One region of the Arthrobacter sp. N1 genome, then DNA from elsewhere that is predicted to be linked to it. Evidence: riboswitches for the same ligand, from Rfam matches in the RefSeq annotation. Region 1 holds a riboswitch; the other holds the start of a gene.
What was found. A riboswitch is a leader RNA that binds a small molecule or an ion and turns the genes downstream of it on or off. The one in region 1 is predicted to bind S-adenosylmethionine.
Positions count from the first base shown of each region.

Region 2: it holds a riboswitch for S-adenosylmethionine, as region 1 does, so the genes downstream of both, NVV32_RS14800 (ABC transporter substrate-binding protein) here and NVV32_RS06655 (AmiS/UreI family transporter) in region 1, are expected to answer to the same signal.

Region 1 is NZ_CP102608.1:1,484,485-1,494,959, reverse strand. It holds gene NVV32_RS06675 (M3 family metallopeptidase) at 1-1,736, shown strand, start outside; gene NVV32_RS06670 (GNAT family N-acetyltransferase) at 1,762-2,532, shown strand; gene pdxS (pyridoxal 5'-phosphate synthase lyase subunit PdxS) at 2,626-3,474, opposite strand; gene NVV32_RS06660 (spore photoproduct lyase family protein) at 3,759-4,862, opposite strand; SAM riboswitch class IV at 5,062-5,175, shown strand; gene NVV32_RS06655 (AmiS/UreI family transporter) at 5,211-5,822, shown strand; gene NVV32_RS06650 (acyl-CoA dehydrogenase family protein) at 5,885-7,126, shown strand; gene NVV32_RS06645 (hypothetical protein) at 7,246-7,446, opposite strand; gene pgsA (phosphatidylinositol phosphate synthase) at 7,672-8,292, opposite strand; gene NVV32_RS06635 (HIT family protein) at 8,292-8,927, opposite strand; gene thrS (threonine--tRNA ligase) at 8,927-10,475, opposite strand, start outside.
Region 2 is NZ_CP102608.1:3,182,426-3,192,900, forward strand. It holds gene NVV32_RS14750 (MarR family winged helix-turn-helix transcriptional regulator) at 1-274, shown strand, start outside; gene NVV32_RS14755 (methyltransferase domain-containing protein) at 301-1,098, shown strand; gene NVV32_RS14760 (low molecular weight protein-tyrosine-phosphatase) at 1,200-1,709, shown strand; gene NVV32_RS14765 (LysE family transporter) at 1,733-2,350, shown strand; gene pabB (aminodeoxychorismate synthase component I) at 2,354-4,435, shown strand; gene NVV32_RS14775 (DUF1059 domain-containing protein) at 4,594-4,767, shown strand; gene NVV32_RS14780 (EAL domain-containing protein) at 4,806-5,987, shown strand; gene NVV32_RS14785 (hypothetical protein) at 6,287-6,520, shown strand; gene NVV32_RS14790 (GNAT family N-acetyltransferase) at 6,579-7,184, shown strand; gene NVV32_RS14795 (aminodeoxychorismate lyase) at 7,223-8,101, shown strand; SAM riboswitch class IV at 8,208-8,325, shown strand; gene NVV32_RS14800 (ABC transporter substrate-binding protein) at 8,501-9,415, shown strand; gene NVV32_RS14805 (amino acid ABC transporter permease) at 9,426-10,187, shown strand; gene NVV32_RS14810 (amino acid ABC transporter ATP-binding protein) at 10,184-10,475, shown strand, end outside.

The DNA of each region.
Region 1 (10,475 bases):
AGGTGGCGCCGAGGCTCGCTGAGCACGAGGACAACATCAAGCTGAACCGGCCACTGTTCGAGCGTCTCCGCCGGGTGCCGCTCGACGGGCTCGACGACGAATCCGTGCGCCTGGTGGAGGAGTACCTGCGCAGCTTCGTCCGGGCAGGTGCGGAACTGGACGACGACGCCCAGGTGACCCTGCGCCGACTGAACTCCGAACTCTCGGCCCTCAGCACGGAGTTCTCCCAGAAACTCCTGAAGGACACCAACGATTCGGCGCTGCTCCTCGATCGCGCGGAGGAACTCGACGGCCTCTCCTCCGACGCCGTCTCCGCCGCCGCCGGAGCTGCCGCGGAGGCGGGCCACGAGGGCAAGTACCTGCTGACCCTGATCCTGCCGACCGCGCAGCCCGCACTGGAGCTGCTGACGGACCGGGACGTCCGCCGCAGGCTCCACGAGGCGTCCGTCAACCGCGGAGCGCGCGGCAACGAGGCGGACACCCTCGCGATCGCGACCCGCATGGCGACCCTCCGCGCCGAACGCGCAGCCCTGCTCGGATTCGACACGCACGCAGCGGCGGCGACCGACAACCAGACGGCGCCGTCGCTCGCCGCGATCATGGACCGGATGCGGGAGCTGGCCGCTCCGGCCGTCCGTAACGCCAGGACCGAGGCCGCGGAACTCGAGGCCGAGGCCGGGCACCCGATCGAGCCGTGGGACTGGGCGTTCTACGCGTCGCGGGTGCGGAAGGCGAAGTTCGACGTGGACCTCGATGCACTGCGCCCGTACTTCGAACTGGAGAGCGTCATCAACGACGGCGTCTTCCACGCCGCGAACCGGCTGTACGGACTCAGCTTCGCGGAGCGCCCCGACCTCGTCGGCTACCACCCGGACGTCCGCGTCTGGGAGGTCTTCGATGCGGACGGGTCAGGGCTGGGCCTGTTCCTCGGCGACTACTACACGCGCGATACCAAGAGCGGGGGTGCCTGGATGAATTCGTTCGTGGACCAGTCCGCGCTCGAGGGCACGCGTGCCGTCGTCGTCAACAACCTGAACCTGTCGAAGCCGGGCACGGGCGAACCGACGCTGCTGTCCTACGACCAGGTGGTCACGACGTTCCACGAGTTCGGCCACGCCCTGCACGGCCTGTTCTCGGACGTCACCTACCCGCTGTTCGCCGGGACCGCCGTCCCGCGCGACTTCGTCGAATACCCCTCACAGGTCAACGAGATGTGGATCCTGTGGCCCGAGATCGTCGCGAACTACGCGCGCCACCACGAGACCGGGGAGGCGCTCCCCCAGGACGTCATCGACCGCATCCACGCGGCGGGCGCCTGGGGCGAGGGCTTCGAGACCACGGCCTACCTCGGCGCCGCCCTCCTGGACCTCGCCTGGCACTCCATCCCCTCCGGCACGGTGGTCGAGGACCCGCTCGCCTTCGAGGCCGCCGCCCTCGCGGACGCGGGGGTGGATTTCGCGCCGGTCCCGCCGCGCTACCGTACGTCCTACTTCAAGCACATCTTCGCCGGCGGGTACGCGGCGTCCTACTACGCCTACATCTGGAGCGAGATGCTCGACGCCGACACGGTCGAGTGGTTCAGGACTTCCGGCGGCCTGACGCGCGGGAACGGCGACCACTTCCGGCGCGAGCTGCTGTCACGGGGCAACAGCATCGATCCGCTGGAGGCCTTCCGCCGGTTCCGCGGACGCGACGCGGACCTGCAGCCCCTGCTCGTGCGTCGCGGTCTCGCGTGAGACGCGTCCGCGCGGGCGCACCCGCATGGTGACCATCGCGCAGTGCCAGCGGCTGGAGACGGCATGGTCGGCGGCGCTGGCGACGGCGACGGGTGGGAAGACGTTCTCGACGCACGGGAACACCTGGGTCTGGCTGCCGGCGCGGCGTGAGCTCGGGCTGATGTTCCCCTCCGCGGTCAGTGCCACCGCCGTGCGGCCCGCGCTGGCCGAAGGAGTGCGGCTCGGCGCCGCCTCGGTCCGCGTGTGGCTCAACGGGGCCGTGGACGCCGTCGAGCTCGGGGACCTGCGCTTCGAGCCGAGCTGGCAGCCGTGGTGGATGGCCGCACCGGTGTCGGCCGTCACCGGTGGCGCGGGCGTGGCGAAGGAGGGCGACGACGGCGGCGGGGACGCGGGCGCCGCCCGGCTGACGGACGAGGTGCCCGACTACATCGGACCCCTGGCGCAGGAACTGCGAGTGGTCCGATCGCAGCCCCGCCAGGCGTGGCATGCGGTGTCGCGGTCCGCCGGTACCGGCAACATCACCGGTGCGGCCTACTCGTTCTACCCGTCCGGCGTCGCCGGACTGCGCGGCCTCGGCGGCATCCATCACCTCGAGGTGCTGCCGGATCACCAGCGGCAGGGACTGGCGACCTCCCTGGTGGCGACGACGGCACGGCGGGCCGCGGCAGCCGGAGCCCTCGACCTCGCGGTCAACGCCACTCCCCAGGGCTATGCGTTCTTCTCCCGACGCGGCTTCACGCTGCTGGGCCGCGGGAAGACGTTCTCGCTGCAGCTCGACGGGTCCGCCGGTCGGTAGGCCGGTTCCGGCCGGGAACGGCAGGAGGACCGCAGCCCGTGCGGGCTGCGGTCCTCCTGAGGTCCTCGCGTCCCTGATCGGGGACGGGCAGTACTACCAGCCGCGCTCTGCGAGGCGGTGCGGCTGCGGGATCTCGTCCACGTTGATACCGACCATGGCTTCGCCGAGCCCGCGCGAGACCTTGGCGATCATGTCGGGGTCGTCGTGGAAGGTGGTCGCCTGGACGATGGCATTGGCGCGCTCGGCCGGGTTGCCGGACTTGAAGATGCCGGAACCGACGAACACGCCGTCCGCGCCGAGCTGCATCATCATCGCGGCGTCCGACGGCGTCGCGATCCCGCCGGCGGTGAAGAGCACCACGGGGAGGCGGCCGGCCGAGGCTACCTCCCTGACGAGCTCGTAGGGCGCCTGGAGTTCCTTGGCGGCGACGTAGAGCTCGTCCTCGGCCATGGAGGACAAGCGGTTGAGCTCCGCACGGATGGTGCGCATGTGCATCGTGGCGTTCGAGACGTCACCGGTGCCGGCCTCGCCCTTCGAGCGGATCATCGCAGCGCCCTCGTTGATGCGACGCAGCGCCTCACCGAGATTGGTGGCACCGCAGACGAAGGGGATCTGGAACTTCCACTTGTCGATGTGGTTCGTGTAGTCGGCCGGCGTGAGGACCTCCGACTCGTCGATGTAGTCGACGCCGAGCGACTGCAGGACCTGCGCCTCGACGAAGTGACCGATGCGTGCCTTGGCCATCACCGGGATGGAGACGGCCTCGATGATGCTGTCGATCATGTCGGGATCGCTCATCCGGGACACGCCGCCCTGGGCGCGGATGTCCGCGGGAACCCGCTCGAGCGCCATGACGGCCACTGCACCGGCGTCCTCGGCGATGCGGGCCTGATCGGCTGTGACGACATCCATGATGACGCCGCCCTTGAGCATTTCAGCCATACCCCGCTTGACCCGGCTCCCGCCGGTCTGTGCTGTGGTTGCCGAATTGTCTTCAACGGTGGACACAACTTGCCCCTCAAGGTAGAAAAAAGCTGACCCTTCATGATACGACGCCCGGGGCACTGTTCCGGCCGCCGTGGCGGCCCCCGGGAGAGCTGCCGGCCCGCCCGTTTCCAGGGGGGCGGTGGGTGCTGACAGGCCGTGGCGCTCGGCCAGGGGCGGTCCTATCACGGGGCTTGCACCTGGATTTCAGCGGACCGGGCGGATACGCCCGGATGCCCCGATCAGGTCCAGTAGAGGAGGCGCGCCGCCGGGACACGCCGCTCGAGCTCGTCGACGAACCAGGTCCGCATCTCGCTCATCGTCTGCTTCGGGTACACGTACTTGATCCCGCCGAACTTCGAGCGCTTCCGGCTCCGCAGGTCCTCGTCCATCTCGAGCTTCGTCCGCGGGTACCAGCCGAGCAGCACCTCCTTGCTGGCGGGCGTGAACCGGTGCGTGATGATCTCGGCCGTGAGGTCGACGTCCTCGATGCCGTCGAGGGCAGCGGCGACGTCGTCGAGCAACGCGCCGTACTGCTCACGCCAGCCGGGGACGGGCATGATGGGGGCGATGGTCAGGCCCACACGGTAGCCTGCCGCCGCGACCGCGCGGAGCGCCGTGAGCCGTGCGGGCATCCTGGCCGTCCCGCCCTCGAAGCGGTTGGCCACCTCGGCGGCGTTGACCGAGAAGCGCACCCGTGTCCGGCCGCCGTGATCCAGCGTCACCAGCTCGCCGACGTCGTCGAACTTCGTGGTGAACCTCAGCTGGACGTCCTCGCCGAATTCTCCCGAGCCCACGCGGGAGATCGCCGCCGCGAGCGAGCCCGTCACGTTCTCGATGCCGAGCGGATCGGTGTAGCAGGACATCTCGAAGGTGGTGCCCTCGCCACCTCGCTCGATGGTGCCGCTGGTCACGGAACCCCGGCCGGCGTGCGTGCGCACCCCGTCGAGGACGTCGTCGAGGTTCGCGTAGACGCGGGTCACCGGCGGACCCTGGAGCGAGCCGGCCAGATAGCAGTACTGGCAGTGGGCGGGACAACCCTTCGCGAGGTCGATCCGCCAGTCGGCACTCGGGGGGATCGGCTGGGGCTTCAGCGCACTGGGCGGTGCGACGACGACGGCCAAAGTGTTCTTCGCCGACGCATAGGTCTCCCGTTCCGTGGCGCCGCGGAGCCCCGTCAGGGCGTTACCGGGGAGGACGCGGATGTCCTCCACTCCGGCTGCCTCACAGCGGCGGACGATCTCCGCGGTGTGCGGCAGGTCGGAGGCTGCACGCGTGATCAGCACATGGCGCGGGACCCACAGGCGCGTGGGGGTGATCGTGGTCAGATCCTGTTCCTGGGGCATCGTCATCACCTTCTACAACACTGCGAAGGGTGCTTATGTTCCGCGGGCGACGGGTGTCGGGCACCGGTCTCCGGGGCGAGGCGGACCGAGCATCCCGGTCTGCCACGTGAGGCTGCGGGGCGTCATCGGAGGTCATCGGGGGTCACGCTCCGACGCATTCCGGCACACCGGCGGTGGGACGGCCTAGCCTCGGAGGACAGATCAAGAGTTCCGACGCGAAGCCCTGGCTCGTCGGACGGCAACCCCCTCCGTGGCGGGGTGCCCCAGGTGACGATCAGGCCCCGCGCAGCCCGCGTCGGGGCAAGCACGGCGCGCACCCCTGGTCCGCGTCCTGACGACGGGACACCCATGTCGTACATCTGCCTCCTGCTCTCCGGGGCCGCCCTGCTGATCAACGGCGTCTCCCTGCTCGGCCGCGTGACCCCGCGCGACGCCGGTTTCTTCAACATCGCGATCGGCCTGCTGCAACTGGTCGTGGCGCTGCTCGTCGCCTCGTCCGATCCCGGCGCCGCCGGATCGGCGGCCGGGATCGTCCTGTTCGGCCTGACCTACCTGTACGTGGGGCTGGGCTCGGTCGCAGGCCTCGGATCGGCCGGCGTCGGCTGGTTCTGCGGCTTCGTCGCCGTGCTCGCCCTCGTCCTCGCCGGCACGGCAGCCCGCGAGGACCCTGTGAGCTCGGTGCTCTGGATCAGCTGGGCCGCGCTCTGGACCCTGTTCTTCCTGCTCCTCGCCCGCGGCGCGGAGCGCCTCACGCGGGTCACCGGCTGGAGCGCGATCCTCGTGGGCACAATCAGCACCGTGGTCCCCGCGCTGCTCGGCCTCAACGGCGCCTGGCCGGGCGGGACGACGGCCGTCATCGCGACGGCCGTGGTCCTCGGTGCCCTCTTCGCGGTCGCCGTCACCCTCGGCGGCCGGCCCGTACCGGTCATCGCCGCGCAGCCGGTCGCCGTCGACGCCTGACAACCGCTCTACACCCCTCCCGCGCCCTGTCCGCCCTGCATCCCTTCATCGAAAGGTCCGTCATGACCACCATCACGAACATCACCCGCACTGCCGATGCCGACTACGAGCTCCTCGCCGCCCGCTTCCGCCCGCTCTTCGCCAGGATCGCCGACGGAGCCTCGCGGCGGGACCGTGAGCACGAACTCCCCCGCGCCGAGATCCGTGCCCTGATCGACGCGGGCTTCGGCGCCCTCCGGGTCCCCGTGGCCGCCGGCGGTTTCGGCGCCTCCCTACCCCAGCTGTTCCGGCTGCTCACCGAGCTCGCCGCGGCCGACCCGAACATCCCGCAGGCCCTGCGTGGCCACTTCGCCTTCGTGGAGGACCGGCTGGTCTCCTCGGGCCCGCACCGCGAGACGTGGCTCAGGCGGTTCGTCGACGGCGAGACGGTCGGGAACTCCTGGACCGAGGTGGGCGGCGTCACGATCGGCGACGTGATCACCAAGGTCAGTCCCGATCCGGACTCCGGGGGGTTCCTCGTCAGCGGCACCAAGTACTACTCCACAGGCAGCATCTTCGCCGACTGGATCGACACCTTCGCCCAGCGCACCGACAACGGCGTCAAGGTGATCGCCGTCGTCAGTGCCCACCAGCCGGGGGTCACGCACGCCGACGACTGGGACGGCTTCGGCCAGCAGACCACCGGCTCCGGGACGTCGACGTTCGACGCAGCACGCGTCGACGCCGAGAACGTCATCGACTTCGATACCCGGTTCGCCTACCAGACCGCGTTCTACCAGGCGGTGCTGCTTGCGGTCCTTGCCGGGACCATCAAGGGCGCGGAGCACGACGTCGCCCGCGAGGTCCGGACCAGGACGCGGATCTTCAGCCACGGGAATGCTCCATCCTTCGCGGCCGATCCCCAGATCCTGCAGGTCGTCGGGGAGGTGTCCGCGGCCGCGTATGCGGCGGAGGCGACGGTCGAGCGTGCCGCGCGGGCGCTGCAGCACGCCTACGAGGGCGCGTTCCTCGATGACGAGGCCGAGGACGAGCGGCGCAACGACGTCGCCGAGCTAGAGACCGCGAAGGCCCAGGTGATCCTGTCCGCCCTCGCCACGCGGGCTACGTCCGACGTCTTCGGCGCCCTCGCGGCCTCGGGCGTGAGCACGGCGAAGAACCTCGACCGCCACTGGCGCAACGCGCGCACCGCCGCCAACCACAACCCCTGGGTCTTCAAGGCCAGGATCGTCGGTGACCATTCGGTCAACGGCGCCGTACCACCGCGGATCTGGTCCATCGGGTCCGCGCCGGCGCCGGGCGCCTGATGCCGAGGGACTGCGGCGCGTCCGTCGCGTCCGTCGCGTCCGTCACGTCCGTCGCGTCCGTCGCGTCCGTCACGTCCGTCACCGTCACGCGGCAACGCAGGGAGTGACTCACGGCGGGGTCACTGCAGCACGGCGGCGTCCCTGCGCTCGAGCTCGTCCAGGACGCGGTCGACCGCCTCGTCGGGCCAGGGCGGGCACCGGCGGCTCCCGGCGCCGGGCCCGGTGCGGTGGTCACGGGCAGTGCCGCCGGCCTGCAGGAGGAGGAGATCGCCCTGCGAGACGATGTGCAGGTCCGCGGGCAGGAATCCGAGGGGTGGCATGACGCCGTCCTTCCGTCGTGGAGCATCGGTGCCCCTTAGACGGTCCGGGCGCACGGTACTCATCGGTGCCGGACGGACGGGACGCATCGGTGCCGGGCGCAAGGGACGACGGTGGCACCAGGACCCGGCGGCTGGACCACCCGTGCGCACAACCGTGCACGGGTGCGGGGACGCTCAGCTGCTCACCGGCCCGGCCACGCGCTGCGTGGGCCCGTCGGCGTGGGGTCAGGAGGGCGACGCCGCCTCGAGCGACTGCCTCCGCACGGCGCGGACACGCTGGTACACCGTGACGAGGCTCGCCAGCGCCAGGATCACGAGGACGGTGAACAGGACGACCTCCGGCAACCCGAGGCCCGTCAGCCCGGTGACCACGAGGACCGACACGAGCCGCTCGGCCCGCTCCGCCACCCCGACGTTGGCCGTGAAGCCCAGGGACTCCGCCTTGGCCCGCGCGTAGGACACGAGCATGCCGAGCACGAGGCAGGCGAGGGCGGCGACGGCGATGGCGGGATTCTGTCCGCCGGTGAAGAACCAGATGGCGACCGCCGTGAACAGCGCGCCGTCGGCGATGCGGTCGAGCGTCGAGTCGAGGAAGCTGCCCCAGGAGCCGCCGTGCCCCTTCAGGCGTGCCATGATCCCATCGATGACATCGGAGAAGACGAAGAGCGTGATGACCACGGTCCCCCAGAACAGCTGTCCGAGGGGGTAGAACACCAGCGCACCGCCTGCCACCCCGATGGTGCCGGCGATGGTGACGGCGTCAGGCGTCACACCCCAGCGCAGCAGCAACCGCGCCAGCGGGGTGAACAGCCGGGTGAAGAAGCCCCGGGCGTACCTGTTGAGCATCAGGAGCCCGGTTCCGGCGGGGCGGCGTCGTCCCCACGCGAGGGCCATGCCTCGGCGACCTGCGCCCGGACCTCGCCGAGGGTCTGGGTGATGGCCTTGGTCTGCGCGATGATCGGCAGGAAGTTGCCGTCCCCACCCCATCGCGGCACCACGTGCTGGTGGAGGTGGGCGGCGATCCCGGCCCCGCCGGTCGCCCCCTGGTTCATCCCGAGATTGAAGCCTGTCGGGTGGGAGACGCGGCGCAGCACGCGCATGGCGGTCTGGGTCAGGGCTGCCACCTCGGCCGTCTCCGCCTCGTCGATGTCCGTGTAGTCGGGCACGTGCCGGTACGGGACCACGAGCAGGTGACCGGCGTTGTAGGGGAACAGGTTGAGCAGGACGAACGCGTGGGTCCCGCGGTGCACGATCAGCGACTCCTCGTCGCTGAGCCGGGGGGCACGGCAGAAGGGACACCTCTCCTCGGAGCCGACCTGGTCCTGGCCGCCCTTCACGTACGCGAGGCGGTGCGGGGTCCACAGGCGCTGGAAGGCGTCCGGCACACCCGCCAGCTCGAAGCCGTCGGTCACCGCGGCATCACCCGGGTACCCCTGTGCGGCGCCCTCCACGGGCCTGTCCACTCCGTCCGCCCCCGCCATCAGACGGTCGCCTCCCGGCTGCGGACCGCCTCCACGATCCGCCGGACGGCCTCCTCCACGGGCACCTGGTTGTCCTGGCTGCCGTCCCGGAACCGGAAGGACACGGCGTTCGCCTCCTGGTCCTCGCCGCCCGCGATGAGCACGAAGGGCACCTTCTCCTTGCTCGCCGTCCGGATCTTCTTCGGGAAGCGGTCCGAGCCGGCGTCCACCTGGGCGCGGATCCCTTGGGACTTGAGCTTGTCGACGACGTCGTACAGGTACTCGTTGAACGCCTCGGCCACGGGGACGGCCAGCACCTGCACCGGCGCGAGCCAGGCCGGGAAGGCGCCCGCGTAGTGCTCGGTGAGGACTCCCATGAAGCGTTCGATCGAGCCGAAGAGAGCCCGGTGGATCATCACGGGCCGCTGGCGCGAACCGTCCGCCGCCTGGTACTCGAGCTCGAACCGGTCGGGCAGGTTGAAGTCCAGCTGGATCGTGGACATCTGCCACGTCCGTCCGATCGCGTCCCGGGCCTGCACGGAGATCTTCGGCCCGTAGAACGCCGCTCCCCCGGGATCGGGCACGAGCTCGAGGCCCGATGCCTCGGCGACCTCGGCGAGGGTCCGCGTGGCTTCGTCCCAGATCTCGTCCGATCCGACGGACTTCTCCGGGTTGCGGGTGGAGAGTTCGAGGTAGAAGTCCTCGAGGCCGTAGTCCTTGAGCAGGCCGAGCACGAAGGTGAGCGTCCCGGTGAGCTCGTCCTTCATCTGCTCGCGCGTGCAGTAGATGTGCGCGTCGTCCTGGGTCATGCCGCGCACGCGCGTCAGGCCGTGGACGACGCCCGACTTCTCGTACCGGTACACGGAGCCGAATTCGAACAGGCGCAGCGGCAGTTCGCGGTAGGAGCGTCCACGGGACCGGAAGATCAGGTTGTGCATGGGGCAGTTCATCGGCTTGAGGTAGTAGTCCTGCCCGGGCTTGCGCACCGTGCCGTCCTCGTTGAGCTCCTCGTCGACGTGCATCGCGGGGAACATGCCGTCGCGGTACCAGTCGAGGTGGCCCGAGACCTCGTAGAGGTGGCCCTTGGTGATGTGCGGTGTGTAGACGAACTCGTACCCGGCGTCGGTGTGGCGCCGGCGGGAGTAGTCCTCCATCTCCTTGCGGATGATGCCGCCCTTGGGATGGAACACCGGGAGCCCGGAACCCAGCTCGTCCGGGAAGGAGAAGAGATCGAGTTCCGTGCCGAGGCGCCGGTGGTCGCGGCGCTCCGCCTCGGCCAGGCGTTCCTGATACGCCTTGAGCGCGTCCTTCGTGGGCCAGGCCGTGCCGTAGATGCGCTGCAGTTGCTTGTTCTTCTCGCTCCCGCGCCAGTAGGCGGCGGCCGAGCGGGTCAGCGCATAGGCGTTGGAGATGAGCTTGGTGTTGGGCAGGTGCGGCCCGCGGCAGAGGTCCTGCCAGATCACGTCCCCGGACTTGCGGTCCACGTTGTCGTAGATGGTCAGTTCGCCGGCGCCCACCTCCACGGAGGCGCCGTCCTCCTCGGTGGCACCGCCCTTGAGGCCGATGAGC
Region 2 (10,475 bases), 1.7 Mb from region 1:
CGCCACCACGGCGCTCGTGGACCGGCTCGACTCCGCAGGACACGTGACGAGACGGCGCAGCGACGTCGACCGGCGCCAGGTCCACCTCGAGCTGACGGAGAAGGCGCGCACCACCGGCGCCCTGCTCTTCGCGCCCCTCGGACGTCACATCACCGGCGTCCTCGACCGGTACTCCGAGGAGGAACTCACACTGCTGCGCGACATGATGCAGCAGGTGACGGACGCGACGGTCGCCGCGACGATCGAGGCGCGGGACGACACAGCCGCTGACTGAGGGCCGGCCCGCGCTACGCTCCCCTCATGAGCGACGAGGTCTACTCCCACGGCCACCACCCCAGCGTCACCGCGGCGCATGCCGCCCGAACGGTCGCGACATCGGCCGCGTACCTCGAGCCGCTCCTCGAGAGCGGGATGGACCTGCTCGACATCGGCTGCGGCCCCGGCAGCATCACCGCCGGATTCGCCGATCTCGTGGTCCCCGGCGCGGTGGTGGGTATCGACAGCTCGGCGGACGTCATCGCGGAGGCCTCCGAGGCCCACGCCGACCTCCTGAACCTGACGTTCCGCGAGGGCAACGTCTACGACCTCGATGCCGCCGACGAGTCCTTCGACGTCGTCCACGCCCATCAGGTCCTCCAGCACCTGGCCGATCCCGTCGCTGCGCTCCGCGAGATGCGACGGGTGGTGCGGCCCGGCGGGCTCGTCGCGGTCCGCGAGGCCGACTTCGGGGCGATGACCTGGTTCCCGGCCGTCGACGAGCTCGACGAGTGGCGCGGGCTCTACGGGCACCTGGCCCGCGGGAACCGGGGCGAGCCCGACGCAGGGCGGCGACTCCCCGGCTGGGCCGCGGCGGCAGGCTTCGCGGAGATCGAGGTGTCGTCGTCGAACTGGACCTACTCCGCCGAAGCGGACCGCCGGTTCCTCGCGGACTCCTGGGCGGACCGGGTGCTGCACTCCGCCTTCGCGACGCAGGCGCTGGAGCGCGGGCTCGCCGAGCAGCAGACCCTCCGGCGGCTGGCCGAGGGTTGGCGCCGGTGGGCACGGCGCGACGACGGCGTCTTCCTCATGCCGAGCGTCGAGATCCTTGCCCGGGGCTGAGACGGGGCAGCACGTGTCCGCCGTCGTGCTCCTGCTCCAGCGCGTCCGCTCGGGGGCCCGCCGGTCCTAGCCACGGCGCCGGGCGCCGCTAGGCTGTCCGCATGTACCGCATCGTCACCGTCTGCACCGGCAACATCTGCCGCTCCCCCATGGCCGAACTCATGCTGGCCCACGCGTTCGCCGGGGCGGGCATGGCGGACGACGTCCTGGTGGACTCCGCGGGCACCACGGACTGGGAGTCCGGGCGACCCATCGACGAGCGCGCGGCAGCGAAGCTGACGGAGCTGGGCATCGAGAGCCACCTCCACCGAGCGCGGCGCTTCGAGACCGCGTGGTACCGCGAGCGGGATCTCATCCTGGCGCTCGACCTCGACCACTACCGCGAGCTGCGCTCCGAAGCGCCCGACGACGCCTCCCGGGACCGGATCCACCTGCTGCGCGAATTCGACCCGTCGACCACGGACACCGACCTCGAGGAGCTCGGCATCTACGACCCCTGGTACGGCGACTCCAGCGATTTCGAGGCCACCTGGGGCATGGTCGACGGCGCCGTCGACGGCGTGGTCCGCTTCGTGCGCCAGGAGCTCGACGCCGGCGGGCCGGACGCCTGATCCCGGACGCTTACCATGAACGGGTGAACCCCTCGCTCTGGCTGGCGCTGCTCGGCGCCGGAACCCTCATCAGCTTCGTGCCCGGAGCAGGTGCGGTGAACACGATGAGCAACGCCCTCACGGTCGGGTTCCGGCGCTCCATCTGGGGCATCCTGGGCCAGCAGGCCGCCCTGCTGGTGCACATCGGGATCGCGGCCGCCGGGGTCGGGATCCTGGTGGCGAACTCGCCCCTCGCCTTCGACCTCATCCGCTACACGGGCGCGGCCTACCTCGTGTACCTCGGCGTGAGGAAGTTCCTGCAGAAGCCCGACCACGGTGCTCTCCACGCCCTCCGCGGTGCCGAGGGACGGCTCACGATGTTCCGCCGCGGGGTGTGGGTGAACCTGCTCAACCCCAAGGCCGTCGTGTTCTTCCTCGCGCTGATCCCCCAGTTCATCCGGCCGGACGAGCCCCTCCTGCGTCAGTACGGCGTGCTGGCAGCGACCGTCGTGGTGATCGACGTCCTCGTCATGTGGTTCTTCTACGCCGGGACCGCCCGCTCGTTCCGCCGCTTCACGCGCGGCGACCGCGGCCAGACCATCCTCAACCGGACCTTCGGCTCGCTCTTCGTGGGCGTCGGCGCGCTGCTCGCGCTGGCCTGAGCCGTGCCCGCCGACACCCCGCTCCTCATCGCCGTCGACGGCCGGTCCGGTGCGGGCAAGACGACCCTCGCCGTCGAGCTCGCCGCCCTCCTCCGCGAGCACCACACCGTGTCCGTGTTCCACCTCGAGGACATCTACCCGGGCTGGGACGGTCTCGACGACGGCGTGGCACGCTACGTGGAGCACGTCCTTGTGCCGCTGCGCTCGGGCAGCACCGCCCGCTGGAACGCCTGGGACTGGACGGCCGGCCGGGACGGGCCGGAGCGCACGACGGCCGCCGCGGAGATCGTCCTGCTCGAGGGCGTGGGGGCGGCGACGGCGGCGGCACGCGCGCATCTCGACGTCGTGATCTGGGTCGAGGCCGACGCCGCGGTGCGGCACCGCTCGGCGATCGCCCGCGACGGCGAGACCTACTCCCCCTTCTGGGACCGCTGGGCCGACCAGGAGTCCGCCTGGCTCGCCGTCGACGATCCGAGCGGAGCGGCCGACGTCGTCGTGCGGGGGCACGCCGGCGAACCCACGCCACCGGCGGTGCGCCTGGCCCTCACCGCCCTGCCCGCCTGTGCCGGGCTGCTCGCACCGGAGCGTGCCGTGCGGCGCGGACTGGTCGTCGCCGCCGAGCGCATCGACGCCGCTCGGGGTGCCGGGCCCGACCCTGCGGCGCTGTTCTCGGCGCTCTACGCGGAGTCCGCCGCAGCGGTGTGGCTCGACAGCTCGAATGCGGCAGGTGCGGGTGGGGACGGCGTGGCCCCGGGCGGGCGCAACCGCTTCAGCATCCTGGCCGACGACGGCGGTGCCTTCGGGCAGCAGGCCTTCCACCGGGACGGGGTCACGGAGATCAGCGCGGGCGCCGTGACGGCGCGCGTGCGGGAGCCGTTCTTCCGCTGGCTCGACGACGTCTGGGGCCGGCGGGCGGTCCGCTCGCCCGAGGGTCTCGCCTGCGACTTCGGCCTCGGCTGGCTCGGGTACCTCGGCTACGAGCTCAAGCGGGAGACCGGGGGTTCGTCCGGTCCGCCCGCCGGCGAGGCCCTCCCGGATGCGGCGCTCGTCTTCGCCGGGCGCGCCGTCGTGATCGATCATGCGGACCGTGCCGTGCACCTCCTCACGCTCTCCGACGGACGGCCCGATCCCGAGCGGGAGGTGTGGTTGGCGCGGGCACGGCGTGCCGTCGCCTCCGCCGCACCTCCCGGCAGCGGGAGGCCGTTGCCCGTGCCCGCCTTCACCCTCCGTGACACGCGCGCCGAGTACCTCGCGAAGATCCACCGGGCGCAGGCGGAGATCACGGAGGGCACCACCTACGAGGTGTGCCTCACGACGTCGCTGTCCGCCGAGGTGCCGCGTGTCGACGCCCTGGCGGCCTACCTCCGCCTGCGCGCCGTGAGCCCCGCGCCCTTCGCCCACTTCCTCCGCTTCCCCGGCTTCGCGGTCGCGAGTTCCTCCCCCGAACGCTTCCTCCGCGTGACCGCCGACGGCGCCATGCGTGCCGAACCGATCAAGGGGACGCGGGGCCGCTCCACGGACGCCGCCGAGGACGCGGCCCTGCTGGAGGACCTGCGGACCTCGCCCAAGGACCGCGCGGAGAACATCATGATCGTGGACCTCCTGCGCAACGACCTCTCCCACCACGCCGTCCCCGGCTCCGTGACCGTCAGCCGGCTGTGTGCGATCGAGACCTACGCCTCGGTCCACCAGATGGTCAGCACCATCGACGCGCGCCTGCGCCCGGGCAGCCCCCGCGCCGGCGTCGTCGCCTCGGCCTTCCCGGCCGGGTCCATGACCGGCGCCCCGAAGATCAGCACCATGGCCGTCCTCGACGCGCTCGAGCGCGAGCCACGCGGGCCCTACTCGGGGGCCGCCGGGTACTTCAGCCTCACCGGGGCCACCGACCTCGCCGTGGTGATCCGCACCCTCGTGCTGCAGGACGGACCGGAGGACGGCGGCACCCGGCTGACCCTCGGCGTGGGCGGAGCGATCACCGCGGACTCCGTCCCGGACGACGAGTGGGACGAGATCCGGACGAAGGCGCGCGGAGTGCTCTCCGCGCTCGGGGCCCGCTTCCCGGAACACGACGCGCCGACGGGCTGATCCTGGCCGACGTCGACAGGTCACGGGAAGAAAGGTCTGGTGCCCCGTGACCCGTATCCCTACGATGATCTTCTAGGCCGATCGCCGGTACCGGCGACGCAGCTCCGGGGCGAGTCACCCTGGGACGGGCCGTGGCGCAGATGGGGGATTCTTCCGACATGAAGTCGTTCGCGTGTGGTGACGTGGTTCCGGGCTGCGACGCCCGCTGGACGGTCGAGTCCGAGGACGAGCTGCTGGCCGGCGTCCGCGACCACGCTGCGGCGGTCCACGGGCTCACGGACCTGCCGCCCGCCGTCGTCGCCGCCGTGCGTGCGCGGACGACGACCGCCTGATCCCGGGCACGTCGACAGCTCCGGGGCGGTGGTGGCCCATGCATGACATCGGGACGGTCCTGCTGCTGGAGGACCAGTGGAGCAGGGACCTCGAGTCGGCATGCCGGGGTGAGGGCATCGTGTCGATGTACCAGCCGATCGTGGACACGACGCGCGCCACGATCGCCGGCTTCGAGGCACTGCTGCGCTTCCCCGGGTACGGCGAGAAGAACCCCGCGGCGTGGTTCACCAAGGCCCGCGAACTCGGACGCGCCGCAGATCTCGAAGCAGCAGCACTGCGGGTCGCCCTCGCGCACCGGTCCGGACTCCCCCGGAACACCTTCCTCACGGTCAATGTCTCGCCGGACCTCCTCTCCTCGCCCGCGATCCGCTCCGTCTGGGAGGCGAGCGGGAACCTCGCCGGGCTGATCGTCGAGCTCACGGAACACTCCGCCATCGAGTCCTACGCCGCACTAAGGCCGGACCTCGACCTCCTGAAGGAACGCGGCGCACTGATCGCGGTGGACGACGCCGGCTCCGGGTACGCGGGGCTGCAGCACCTCCTCGCCCTCCGAACATCCTTCATCAAGATCGACCGGGACTTCATCAGCAACATCCACCACGACGAGGCGCGCCGTGCCCTCGTCGACATGCTGGGATCCTTCGCCGACAGGATCGACGCCTGGATCATCGCCGAGGGCGTGGAGCAGGTGGAGGAACTGGACGTGCTGGCGTCCCTCGGCGTCCCGCTCATGCAGGGCTATCTGCTCGGCCGCCCTGCCCTGCCCTGGGTCGGTCTCGACGAGGGCATGGCGCGGCACCTCGCGACACGCTCCGGCACCGGCCGCGCTCCCGCCATCCGGGCGATCACCGAGACCGCCCTCACGGTGCGGGACCTCACGGAAGCGGGGGCGGCCTTCGCCACCCAGCCCCTGCTCGCGGAGGTGGTCCTCCTTGCCGCCGGACGCCCGGTGTCCGTCCTCACCCGGGAGGACACCGTGGCCGGCGCGGTGCCGCCGGGGATGTGCGTGAACATCCACACACCCATCCGCGAGGCCCTCGCCCGCTGTATCACCCGCGACGAGCCGTCGCGCTTCGGCCCGGTCATGGCCACCGACGACGCCGGTCGCTTCGCGGGACTCGTCCGGCTGGAACGGCTCATCACCGCGCTCACGGACGAGCCGGCCGTCGCCGACGGGTCGACGAGCGGGGGATGCGCCGTCGCCAGCGATGCTCCTTGAGGGGAAAAAGACCTGCACGCGAGCGGAAGCACCGGGTTGCCCGGCCAGAGTGGAAGGACGCGACCGAAGACCTGGACCTGTCCGCGTCCTGACGTTGACTACATCGAAGCGCGTGCGCGGACGTGGGGTTCCGCCCTCCGGGAGTCAAGAAGAGGCTTCCAGGGGGCGATCTCGACGACCCTCCGGCACAGGCGCCCTGATCGAGGCGCCGATCGCAAGCGCTTCCAGCCCGCGTTGCGCAACTTCCCAGCTTCATGGCCGAGGGTGAGACTGAAAGGCAACGACGCGAGGGAGACATCATGAGTTCGGGCCACCTTGAACGGGTCGTCGCTGCGGCACGCTCCAGCCGCTCCCACACCACCATCGAGGGCCTGCACCCCGACACCGGTGCCCTGTCCCTGACGGAGCTGCAGGTGGCCGCGGCGTCGGCCGTCAGCAGCGGGGAGCCCCTGGCTGTCGTCGCCGCCATGGCGGACCTCCCCTCGCTCGCGGTCCTGGACGCCGTCGACGCACTGCAGCCCGGGTCCCACTGACCGCTGCGGATCGGGCCGGCGCCGGTTCGTGCCGCCGGCCAGGGACTAGGGTCGATGCATGAACGCCCTCCAGCCGACCGTCCTCCGCGGCAACGGGGTCATCCTCGAACCCCTCGCTCCGGACCACCATGACGGACTGGTCGACGCCGCCCGGGACGGACGCCTCTGGGAGCTGTGGTACACCTCGGTCCCCGAACCCGAGGACATGAGGCAGGAGATCGAGCGACGCCTCACCCTGCAGGACTCCGGATCCATGATCCCGTTCACCGCGCGGACCGTCGAAACGGACGGGCCGGGCCGGATCATCGGGATGACCACCTACATGAACATCGATCGGGACACGCCCCGCGTCGAGATCGGCTCCACCTGGAACGCCGCCTCGGCGCACCGCACGGGCACCAACACCGAGTCCAAGTACCTCCTGCTGCGCCACGCCTTCGAGGTGTTCGGGTGTCCCGCCGTCGAGTTCCGCACCCACTGGCTGAACCGCCAGTCCCGTGAGGCCATCACCCGCCTCGGCGCGAAGCAGGACGGCGTCCTCAGGAGCCACACCCGTGCGCGGAACGGCGAGCTGCGCGACACCGTCGTCTACTCGATCCTCGCCCACGAGTGGCCGATGGTGCGGGACGGCCTCCTGTTCAGGATGGGTCGGCCCTCGTCCTGACGGCCGGCCGGACGCCCTCGTCGCCTACGCTGTCAGGCATGACTGTTCTGGTGTTCCTCGACCCGGCCCACGACGACGGCACCGTGGCCGACGCCTCCCGTCCCCAGCTCATGGCCACCGATCTCGGCGCCACCCGGGGGGACGGCATCTTCGAGTCGATGCTGGCCGTCGGCGGGACACCGCGCAAGGAACAGGCCCATCTCGATCGGTTGGCGGCGTCGGCCGCCGCACTGGACCTGACCGTGCCCGGGGCCGGCGCCTGGAGCCGCGCGATCCGCACGGGTCTCCGCGAGTTCGCGGCGGCCGAGCCCGACCGCACGCACGCCGTCGTGAAGCTGATCGCGACGCGCGGCGTCGAGGGTGCGGGCAGCGCGACCGCCTGGGTGCAGGTGTCCCCCGTCCCGGCGTCGACACTGGAGCAGCGGGCGACAGGGCTCCGGGTGCTGTTCCTCGAGCGCGGGTACGACAGCACCGTCGCCCAGCGCGCGCCCTGGCTGCTCATGGGGGCCAAGACGCTCTCCTATGCCGTCAACATGGCGGCCGTGCGCTATGCCAGGGCGCACGGTGCCGACGACGTCATCTTCACGTCCTCCGACGGCAAGGTCCTCGAGGGCCCCACGTCCACGGTGCTGCTCGCCTACGACCGCGACGGGCGGAAGACCCTGCTCACCCCGCAGCTCGAGAGCGGCATCCTGGCCGGCACGTCACAGAGCGCGCTCTTCGCCGCGGCGAAGGAGCAGGGCTGGGAGCTGGGCTACGGACCGCTCGAGCCGCACCACCTGCTCGAGGCCGACGCCGTGTGGCTCATCTCGAGCATCCGGCTCCTCGCGCCCGTCCTCTCCCTCGACGGCCAGAACCTCCGGACGTCGACGGCCCTGACGGCCGAATTGACCGAGCTCGTCGACCGATTCGTGTAATCCTCGCCACAATCGCGCCCGAAAGGGCCGAATGCGACGTCGATCGTGGCTTTTCACCGGCCGGCGTTTTGACCCGGCCCTCCCTGCTGGCCTAGCGTTTTCCTGAAATCAAGAGTTCCAGCCCACGGCCCTGGCCGGCTGGACAGCAACCCTCTCCCGTAGTGGGGTGCTCCAGGTGAAGATTCGGCCGCCGGGACAAGTCCCCCGGATGGCAAGTACGGCGTCGTGCGGTCCAGCACCGGAAAATCCCGGGTCCCCCGTTCCGCATCTGCGCGCACAGCCCAGAACAGCGAGCGTGTCACCCAGCAGCAAGCAGCCCTTCCTCCTGCCGCCCCGCGGCGTCCCCGACACTCCATCCTCCGCGCCCGCCAGCGGGCGCAGCTTCGACGAAGGACCCCCATGACCATCTCCCGCAAGCTCCTCGCGGCCCTCACCGTCCCCCTGCTCGCTCTCACCGTCTCCTGCGGCAGCTCCTCGAGCGAGCCCACCGAGAGCACCGACGCGCTGGCCGGCAGCGACCAGCAGTCGCTCGACCAGTACACCACCGAGGACACCACGCCGATCGACGAGATCGACACGTCCGCGCTCGGCCTCATCACCGACGGCACCCTGCGCGTCGGTACGCTCTCGGACGCACCGCCGAACATCTTCCTCGAGGACGGTGTGTTCACCGGCTACGACAACGAACTGCTGCGTGCCATCGGCGAGAAGCTCGACCTCGAGGTCGAATTCGCGTCCACCGACTTCTCCGCCCTCCTCGCGCAGGTCCAGAACAAGCAGTTCGACGTCGGATCCTCCTCGATCTCGACGACGGCGGCCCGCCGCGAGAACGTCGGCTTCACCAACGGCTACGACTTCGGCTACATGGCCGTCGTCACGAAGGACGGCTCCTCCGTCACGGGCTTCGACTCCCTCTCGGAGAGCACCCGCATCGGCGTGGTCCAGGGCACCGTGCAGGACGACTACGTCTCCAACACCCTGGGTCTCGAGCCGGTCCGCTTCCCCGACTACAACACCGTCTACGCGAACGTGAAGAACGGTCAGGTCGACGCCTGGGTCGCCCCCTCCCAGCAGGCCACCGGCCAGGTGAAGGAGGGTGACGGCACGACGATCGCCGAGACCATCATCAACACGGAGAACTTCACCGCGTACGCCGTCAACAGCGACAACAAGGCGCTGATCGACGCGCTCAACGCGGGCCTCGACGCCGTGATCGCCGACGGCACGTGGACCGAGCTCACCCAGGAGTGGTACCCGGACCGCGAGCTCCCCTCCGACTGGAAGCCCGGCAGCAAAGCCGCGGTCGTGAAGTAGCCGGTCCTGCATGGATGCCTTCGAACAACTCGGTAAGACGTTCTTCGACTGGGAGGCGATGGCCGCCGTCCTGCCGGACCTCCTGACCGTCGGACTGCCCAACACCCTCCTGCTCGCGCTGGCCTCGGGCGTCATCGGCACGATCGTCGGCATGCTCCTCGCCATCATGGGGATCTCCCGCAACCGCGTGCTCCGGTGGATCGCCCGCATCTACACGGACATCTTCCGCGGCCTCCCCGCCGTCGTGATCATCCTGCTCATCGGCCTGGGACTCGGTCCGATCCTCCGGCAGCTCACGGGCAGCACGAGCCCCTATCCGCTGGGCATCCTCGCGCTCTCGCTGATCGCGTCGGCGTACATCGGCGAGATCTTCCGCTCGGGCATCCAGAGCGTGGAGAAGGGCCAGCTCGAGGCCACCCGGGCGCTGGGCTTCAGCTACGGCTCGTCCATGCGGCTCGTGGTCATCCCCCAGGGCGTCAGACGCGTGCTGCCCGCCCTGGTGAACCAGTTCATCGCGCTCATCAAGGAGTCCTCGCTCATCTACTTCATCGGCCTCGTCGCCAGTGAACGGGAGCTCTTCCGGGTGGGCAACGATGCCGCGAGCAACACGGGCAACCTGTCGCCGCTCATCGCGGCCGGAGTCCTGTACCTGTGCCTGACCATCCCGCTCACGCACCTGGTGAACTTCATCGACCACCGGCTGCGCGTCGGGCGGAAGCAGAAGCCCGAGCCGGAGGACCTCACCACCATGAGCGAAGGAGCACGGGCATGAAGGGCATCGAGTCGGGCACGCTGACCGGACGGGGCCTGCACCTCTCCTTCGGCTCGAACCACGTGCTGCGCGGTATCGACCTGCACGTGGAGCGGGGCACCACGGCGTCGGTGATCGGCCCGTCGGGGTCCGGCAAGTCCACGCTGCTGCGCGTCCTGAACCGCCTCATCGAGCCGGACCAGGGGGACATCCTCCTGGACGGGCGCTCCGTCCTGAAGGACAACCCGGACGAGCTGCGCCGCCGCATCGGGATGGTGTTCCAGCAGTTCAACCTGTTCCCGCACAAGA